One region of the Streptomyces sp. NPDC060064 genome, then DNA from elsewhere that is predicted to be linked to it. Evidence: riboswitches for the same ligand, from Rfam matches in the RefSeq annotation. Region 1 holds a riboswitch; the other holds the start of a gene.
The links. A riboswitch is a leader RNA that binds a small molecule or an ion and turns the genes downstream of it on or off. The one in region 1 is predicted to bind glycine.
Positions count from the first base shown of each region.

Region 2: linked by a shared signal. The riboswitch ahead of gcvT (glycine cleavage system aminomethyltransferase GcvT) and the one ahead of gcvP (aminomethyl-transferring glycine dehydrogenase) in region 1 are both predicted to bind glycine.

Region 1 is NZ_JBHWWF010000062.1:12,594-16,727, reverse strand. Features, by position in the region: gene ACFWDI_RS38570 (DNA polymerase IV) at 1-1,546, shown strand, start outside; partial or broken gene ACFWDI_RS38565 (PRC-barrel domain-containing protein) at 1,690-1,890, opposite strand; glycine riboswitch at 1,954-2,051, shown strand; gene gcvP (aminomethyl-transferring glycine dehydrogenase) at 2,229-4,134, shown strand, end outside.
Region 2 is NZ_JBHWWF010000041.1:7,243-11,376, reverse strand. Features, by position in the region: gene ACFWDI_RS34465 (enhanced serine sensitivity protein SseB C-terminal domain-containing protein) at 82-873, opposite strand; gene ACFWDI_RS34460 (enhanced serine sensitivity protein SseB) at 998-1,768, opposite strand; gene ACFWDI_RS34455 (AAA family ATPase) at 1,906-2,574, opposite strand; glycine riboswitch at 2,756-2,853, shown strand; gene gcvT (glycine cleavage system aminomethyltransferase GcvT) at 3,002-4,126, shown strand.

The DNA of each region.
Region 1 (4,134 bases):
GATTCTGCATCTGGACATGGATGCCTTCTTCGCCGCCGCCGAACAGGCGGCGAAGCCGAGTCTGCGTGGGAAGCCCGTGGTGGTCGGCGGGCTTGGGCCGCGCGGAGTCGTCGCCACCGCCTCGTACGAGGCCAGACGCTTCGGTGTGCACTCGGCGATGCCGATGGCGCAGGCCAGGCGGCTGGCGCCGAATGCCGCGTATCTCGTGCCGCGCTTCTCCCTCTACCGGGCCATCAGCGAACAGGTGATGGAGCTGCTGGGCAGGCTCTCGCCGCTGGTGGAGCCGCTGAGCCTGGACGAAGCCTTTGTGGACCTGGAGGCGGGCGGCTCGGCCGACGACTCGGAGTCGGCCAGGAGGACCGGTGAGCGGCTGCGCGCCGATATCCGAGCGGTCACAGGGCTCACCGGTTCGGTCGGGCTGGCGGGCTCCAAGATGCTCGCCAAAATCGCCTCCGAGCAGGCAAAACCCGACGGTCTGGTGCTCATGGAGCCCGGCATGGAGCGCGAGCTGCTCGGGCCGATGTCCGTGCGGACGCTGCCCGGGGTGGGGCCGGCGACCGGGGAGCATCTGCGGCGGGCCGGAATGACGACCGTGGCCGATCTGGCGGAGGCGGGCGAGGACGAGCTCGTACGGCTGCTGGGCAAGGCGCACGGAGCCTCACTGTTCCGGATGGCCGTGGGGCACGACGACAGGCCGGTGGTGGCCGAGCGGGATGCGAAGTCGGTATCGGTGGAGGACACCTTCGACGTGGATCTGCACGACCGCGTGCGGGTGCGGATCGAGGTGGAGCGGCTCGCCGAGCGGTGTGTGCAGCGGCTGCGGTCGTCCGGGCACTCGGGGCGGACCATCGTGCTGAAGGTGCGGCGGTACGACTTTTCAACGCTGACGCGCTCGGAGACGCTGCGCGGACCGACGGACGACCCCGCGGTGGTGCGGGAGGCCGCCGGGCGGCTGCTGGAGGCCGTGGACACCACGGGCGGGGTGCGGCTGCTGGGGGTGGGCGTCACCGGGCTCGCGGACTACACGCAGGAGGATCTGTTCGCCCAGGCTGCCGCCGGTGAGCGGGCCGAGGCCGCGGATGCGGACGGCGATCCGGAGTCGCACAAGGCCGACGAGGCGGCCGGCGCAGCGGGTGCGGAGTCGGAGGCGCCCGCCGAGCGGCGCTGGCTGGCCGGGCAGGACGTACGGCATGCCGAGTACGGGGCGGGGTGGGTGCAGGGCAGCGGGGTGGGGCGGGTCACGGTGCGGTTCGAGGAGCCGGGGTCGCGGCGGCCGGGGCGGGTGCGCACGTTCATGGTGGACGACCCGGATCTGGGGCCGGGCGATCCGCTGCCGCTGGTGGCGCTGCCACCGGCAGCGGACGCCGCCGGTCAGTCCTCCCGGCCCGCCAGTCGGCCGAAGTCCCGGTCGGGGCGGGAGCCGGGGCCGCGGCGGGAGCCGGACTCCCCGTCGGACGGGGCGGACGGGGCGGACGGGTCCGAGGGGTCTGAGGGGTCGGAGGAGGCAGCGGGCGTCTCGGGAGGCTCGGAGAGTTCGAGTCCGTAGTGGTGGTAGAGCTGGAGCTCCTGCTCGGGAGAGAGATGGCGGCCCACGCCGAAGTCGGGGGCATCCTTGATCAGCGCGCGTTCGTACGGGACGTGCAGGGTGTCGTCGACGACCTTGCTGGGCTCGAGCGGGACGAAGGCGTCCCGGCTGAAGAGGCCCGTGCGCACAGCCGCCCACTCGGGCGCCCCTGTCGCATCGTCCAGATACACCTCGTCCACAGTCCCGATCTTGGTGCCACTGCGGTCGAACGCCTTGCGGCCGATCAGGCTGCGCGGATCGATATCGGTCTGCACGGTCCCTCCAATAGGTCGCAACTGCTGTTTAAATACTACAAAAGTGCACATTGGTGGTATCGGCCACTCGAGCGATCGGCGAGGGGGCGCGCTGGTACGCTGGCAAACGGCTGCTGACCCCGTGCGGGAGAGTCCTCCGGTGAAAGTACCGGTGGCGCCGAAGGAGCAAATCCTCCCCGGAATCTCTCAGGCCCCTGTACCGCACGGACGAGGTCACTCTGGAAAGCAGGGCGGGCGTCGGACGGCATCCGCTCTCACCGACGGTGAAAGTCGGCGTGCCTTGTGCGCGCCGGTGAAGCTCTCAGGTTGAGATGACAGAGGGGGAGGCCGTCCGGGCATCCGCGCCGTGGTGCCCCTCGTAGGTCGTGTCTGACCAGGAGGCCTCCTTAATGACCGCCAACCGCATTCCGCTCTCCCAGTTGGAGCGAGGCACCCCCTTCGAGCAGCGCCACATCGGGCCCGATGTCGAGGCCCAGGCCAAGATGCTCGCGCAGGTGGGATACGGCTCGCTCGACGAGCTGACCGCTGCCGCGGTGCCCGATGTGATCAAGAGCGCCGAGGCGCTGAACCTCCCGGGCGCTCGCACCGAAGCCGAGGTTCTCGCCGAGCTGCGCACCCTCGCCGACCGCAATCAGGTGCTGGCGCCGATGATCGGCCTCGGGTACTACGGCACCTTCACGCCGCCGGTCATCCTGCGCAATGTCATGGAGAACCCGGCCTGGTACACCGCGTACACGCCGTACCAGCCGGAGATCTCGCAGGGCCGGCTCGAGGCTCTGCTGAACTTCCAGACGATGGTGGCCGATCTGACCGGCCTGCCCACCTCCGGCGCTTCGCTGCTCGACGAGGGCACCGCCGCCGCCGAGGCCATGTCGCTCGCCCGCCGGGTCGGCAAGGTCAAGGACGGCGTCTTCCTGGTCGACGCAGACGCCCTGCCGCAGACCCTCGCGGTGATCCAGACCCGCGCCGAGCCGACCGGCGTCGAGATCGTCACCGCGGATCTGAGCGAGGGCATTCCGGCCGAGATCGCCGAGCGCGGCGTCTTCGGCGTGCTGCTGCAGTACCCGGGCGCCTCCGGTGCCGTTCGGGACATCAAGCCCGTCGTCGAGCAGGCGCACGAGCTCGGTGCGATCGTCACCGTCGCCGCCGATCTGCTGGCGCTGACCCTGCTCACCTCGCCCGGCGAGCTGGGCGCCGACATCGCCGTCGGCACCACTCAGCGCTTCGGAGTCCCGATGGGCTTCGGCGGTCCGCACGCCGGCTACATGGCCGTACGCGACAAGTTCGCCCGCAGCCTGCCGGGCCGACTCGTCGGCGTCTCCGTGGACGCGGACGGCAACAAGGCCTACCGGCTCGCGCTGCAGACCCGTGAGCAGCACATCCGCCGGGAGAAGGCCACCAGCAACATCTGCACCGCCCAGGTGCTGCTCGCCGTCATGGCGGGGATGTACGCGGTCTACCACGGTCCGGAGGGCCTGCGGTCGATCGCACAGCGCACCCACCGCTATGCGGCGCTGCTCGAGGCGGGGCTGCGGGACGGCGGTGTGGAGGTCGTGCACGGTTCCTACTTCGACACGGTGACCGTCCGGGTGCCGGGCAAGGCCGCCGAGGTCGTCGCCGCCGCACGCGAGGGCGGGGTCAACCTCCACCTCGTCGACGGTGACCAGGTCTCCATCTCCTGCGACGAAACCACCGGACGTGCACAGCTGTCCGCCGTCTGGTCCGCCTTCGGCGTCGATGGCGACATCGAGGCGCTCGACGAGACCACTGCGGAAACGTTGCCCCAGGCTCTGCTGCGGACCGACGACTACCTCACGCACCCCGTCTTCCACCAGCACCGTTCCGAGACCGCCATGCTGCGCTACCTGCGCAGGCTCGCCGACCGTGACTACGCGCTGGACCGCGGCATGATCCCGCTCGGCTCCTGCACCATGAAGCTGAACGCGACCACCGAGATGGAGCCGGTGACCTGGCCGGAGTTCGCGCAGATGCACCCCTTCGCGCCGGTCGAGCAGGCCGCCGGGTACCTCACGCTGATCCGCGAGCTGGAGGAGCGCCTCGCCGAGGTCACCGGGTACGACGCGGTGTCCATCCAGCCCAACGCCGGTTCGCAGGGCGAGCTCGCGGGCCTGCTCGCCGTACGCGCGTACCACCGCGCCAACGGCGACAGCCAGCGCACCATCTGCCTCATCCCGTCCTCCGCGCACGGCACCAACGCCGCCAGCGCCGTGATGGCGGGCATGAAGGTCGTCGTGGTGAAGACCGCCGACGACGGCGAGGTGGACATCGAGGACC
Region 2 (4,134 bases), on a different contig from region 1:
CATCCCGAACATCGGTGTGGGGCATGGAAATAGACAGGTCAGGCCGTCAGTTGTGCTGTTGCGGCCGACTCAGTGACCGGCTCAGTGGCCGACCGGCGGCGGATAGCCGTAGCCACCGCCGGCCGGTGCGCCGCCGGCATGGGCATCGCGGTCGTAGAACGGGCGGGCGTTGGCCCGCAGCCACACCGTGACCGGGTCGTACTCGTCGGACATCGCGACGGTGGAGACCGGCAGCCCGTCCGGGACCGCGGCGATCGACTGCTGCATCATCGCGCGGACCGTGTCCACGGACTGCCTGCTCGTGTCGTACAGATCGAGACCGATGGCGAGATACGGAGCGCCGAGCGCGGGCTGCACCCAGGCGCGGCGCAGCGAGCGGATCGCGGACGTGCGGTGGGCGTTCTGAGCGAGCAGGCCGTAGAAGTGCGGGAGCTCGATGGCCGGTTCGGACAGTCGCAGCGGTCCTGCGGGCATCCGGTCGAGGCCGGTGGCGATCCGGCGGAGATCGAGCCAGGGGATGCCGACGCCGCCGCCCGGCGCGTGCGGGTTGAGCCAGATGCCCCAGCGGTCCGGGTACAGCGCGCGGGCGATGTCACGGCCGGTGACCACCTCGTGGGCGCGGTTCCAGCCGGAGACGGAGAGCTCCTGGGCGGAGGTGACGCACGGCGCGTAGCCGACGCCGTCGACCTCCATGTTCCCGTACTGGGCATCGGGCGATCCGGCCTGGCCGTGCCAGAGCAGCATCCAGATCTGGCCGTTCGACGGGTCGGCGATGGCGTGCAGCAGCGCCTCGTACGCGTCGTAGCGTCCGGGAGTCACCTGGCGCAGCATGTGCTCGACCTGCCCGGCCGCCGCGGTGCCTGACGCGCTCACCCTGGGTTCCGCCCCTCTTCGATGCCTCTTCGATGCAGCAACAGCACAGCCGCCCCGGGCACACAAGTGCTGCGGTAAGGCCATCAAACCAGCTTAATCGGCAGTCCTGACACCGACTTGACGACTACACGTGCTGCCGTTCGTAGAAGGGCCGCACCCGCTCCAGCATCCATGCGCCGACAGGGTCCTGGGCAACATCCAGCAGTACGAGATTGACCGGCCAGCCCACCTGGACCCGGCCGAGTGCCCGGCCGAGCGCGTCCATCGGGGCATTGCGCTCGGCGGCCTCCCAGGAGGAGAGCTGGACACCGATGAAGAGGGTCGGCGGGTCGCCCTCGACGGAGGCGAGCGCACGGCGGGCGGTGAGGACGACACCGGAGGCCTCGAACTCCCCGGCCGCGGCGGCGAGGAAGTCGACCGGCTCCTCCTGCCAGTCGGGCTCGAAGAGCCGCACCCGGCCGCCGCTCGCGGGTCCGTCCAACGGTGTACGTCCCACTCGGCACAGCTCGGCGACCGCGGGCGGCGGCAGCGGGGCGCCGACCGCACCGCCGGGGTTCACGGCGATGCCGAGCTGCGGAGGCAGCCCGCGGGCGAATTCGCGGGCGGGCGCGACGGTGAAGGAGATATGGCTGCCGACGCACTGCAGGTACTGCTGCTCGGAGCTGAAGACCGGGACATAGGGAGCGCCGTCGATCTCCATCGTGGGCAGATCGAGATCGGGGCTGTCGGCTCCGCCGCCGTTGGGCAGCGGCACCCATATATGGCTGCGGCCGAGCACCTCGACGAGACGGCCCCCGGCGGAGGGGTTGCCGAGCGAGGCGGCGAGCACCTCTTCCAGCTCGTTACCCGGCCAGCCGAAAGCTGGATGCGGATGGGCCTGCTCCGGTGTCTCCATGTGCGGTCCTTCTCCCCCGGGCTTCCACGGCTGCGCGCCACGACCCTAACGCCGCCGACCGACGGACATGAACCGGGGCTCCGCCCCGGACCCCGCTCCTCAAGCGCCGCAGGGGCTGAACTTCAGCGCGCGCCGCCCTATGGCTTCTCGAAGCCGACCCGCCCCAGCACCCCCGCCGCGTCCCGGTCCAGCAGCACGGCCGAGGCGCAGCCCGCCGGCAGCCGGCCCGCCTCCGCGTCGCCGATCAGATGCCCGACCGCGCGCCGGTGCCGGGCGAAGGCGTACCCGGACACACCGCGGCCCCGCTCGCGCTGGCCCTGTCTGGCAACCTCGGGCGTGACGTCGAGCAGGACCAGATGGAGACCGCTCCCGCGGCGGCGCGCCTCGCGGGCCAGCCAGCGCCGCACCCAGGCCTGCGTACCGCAGTCATGGACGACGACACTCTCGCCGGAGCGCAGCGCCCGCCGCAGCCCGGCGTAGTGGGCGATCCGCACGAGCGGGCGGTACACGGCGTACGGCAGCAGCCGCGGCATCCGGGCGTCCCACCGGTCCCGGGTGTCCTGCGAGTCGATGCCACGACCGCGCGCCGCGCGCCGGATCAACGTGGACTTTCCGCTGCCGGGCAGGCCGGAGACGACCACCACATCACCGGCGGCGAAGACCAGACTGCGCGGACTGCGCCCCGAGCGGTCTCTCAGGTCGCGCAGTATGGCTGTGGGAGCCCCGAGCCGTTCCCGAGCGGAGCTCTCCGGCCGGGCGGGCACCCCCGCGGTCGTCGCAAAAACACCGGACTGCTGCAACGTCATCACCCTCCCCCATGTCGGGTCACCCTCACCCTTGCCCATGAAGTGTAAAGAGTTGGTAATGCGACACAACCTATTTGCAGCTGCGGGCCACTGCGGGCAGGCGCGGCCGCGTTCCGGACCGTACGCACCACTCTGCCGCGATGCGTGCAATGATGTGCGCGCCAACTGCATACCGGCCGCTTGAATCCACGCGGGAGAGTCCTGGCCACTGTGTGCGCCGGGCGCCGAAGGAGCAAGTCCCTCCCTTGAATCTCTCAGGCCCCGTACCGCGTGTGATGAGGCAGATCTGAAAAGCGAGCCGCTGTCGAGTGGCTCCACCCAAGGTGCAAGTCACGACCACCAATACGCGTGGTCGCGACGAACCTCTCAGGTTCCGATGACAGATGGGGAGGAATGTCCTCGTCGGCCTGCCCTGGGAGCCACATCTATGAGCAACGTCCCCCGTCTGACCGCCCTCGACACCCTGCACCGCTCGCTGGGCGCGACCATGACCGACTTCGCGGGCTGGGACATGCCGCTGCGGTACGGCAGTGAGCGCGACGAGCACAACGCCGTACGCACCAAGGCCGGTCTCTTCGATCTCTCGCACATGGGCGAGATCACCGTCACCGGACCGCGCGCCGCCGATCTCCTCGACTTCGCGCTGGTCGGCAACATCGGCGGAGTGGCCGTCGGCCGCGCCCGCTACACCATGATCTGCCAGGAGGACGGCGGGATCCTCGACGACCTGATCGTCTACCGCCTCGGCGAGACGGAGTACATGGTCGTCGCCAACGCGGGCAACGCCCAGGTGGTGCTGGACGCGCTGACCGCCCGCGCCGAGGGCTACGACGCCGAGGTGCGGGACGACCGCGACGCGTACGCGCTCATCGCCGTCCAGGGCCCGGAGTCCCCCGGCATCCTCAAGTCGCTGACCGACGCCGACCTGGACGGGCTGAAGTACTACGCGGGCCTGCCCGGCACGGTGGCCGGCGTCCCGGCGCTGATCGCCCGTACCGGCTACACCGGCGAGGACGGCTTCGAGCTCTTCGTCGAGCCGCAGTACGCCGAGAAGCTCTGGCAGTCGCTGACCGAGGCGGGCGCGCCCGTCGGTCTCGTCCCGGCCGGTCTGTCCTGCCGCGACACGCTCCGCCTGGAGGCGGGCATGCCGCTGTACGGGCATGAGCTGACCACCGCGCTGACCCCGTTCGACGCGGGCCTCGGCCGGGTCGTGAAGTTCGAGAAGACCACGAACGACGGGCGTTTCGTCGGCCGCGAGGCACTCGAGGCCGCCGCCGCGCGCGCCGAGGCCAACCCGCCGCGCAAGCTCGTCGGCCTGATCGCCGAGGGCCGCCGGGTCCCGCGCGCCGGCTTCTCCGTGGTCGCAGGCGGCCAGGTCATCGGCGAGGTCACCTCCGGTGCGCCCTCCCCGACCCTGGGCAAGCCGATCGCCATCGCGTACGTGGACGCGGCGCACGCCGCGCCGGGCCGCGAGGGCGTCGGCGTCGACATCCGCGGCACCCACGAGCCGTACGAGGTCGTCGGGCTGCCGTTCTACAAGCGCCAGAAGTGATCGTCCGC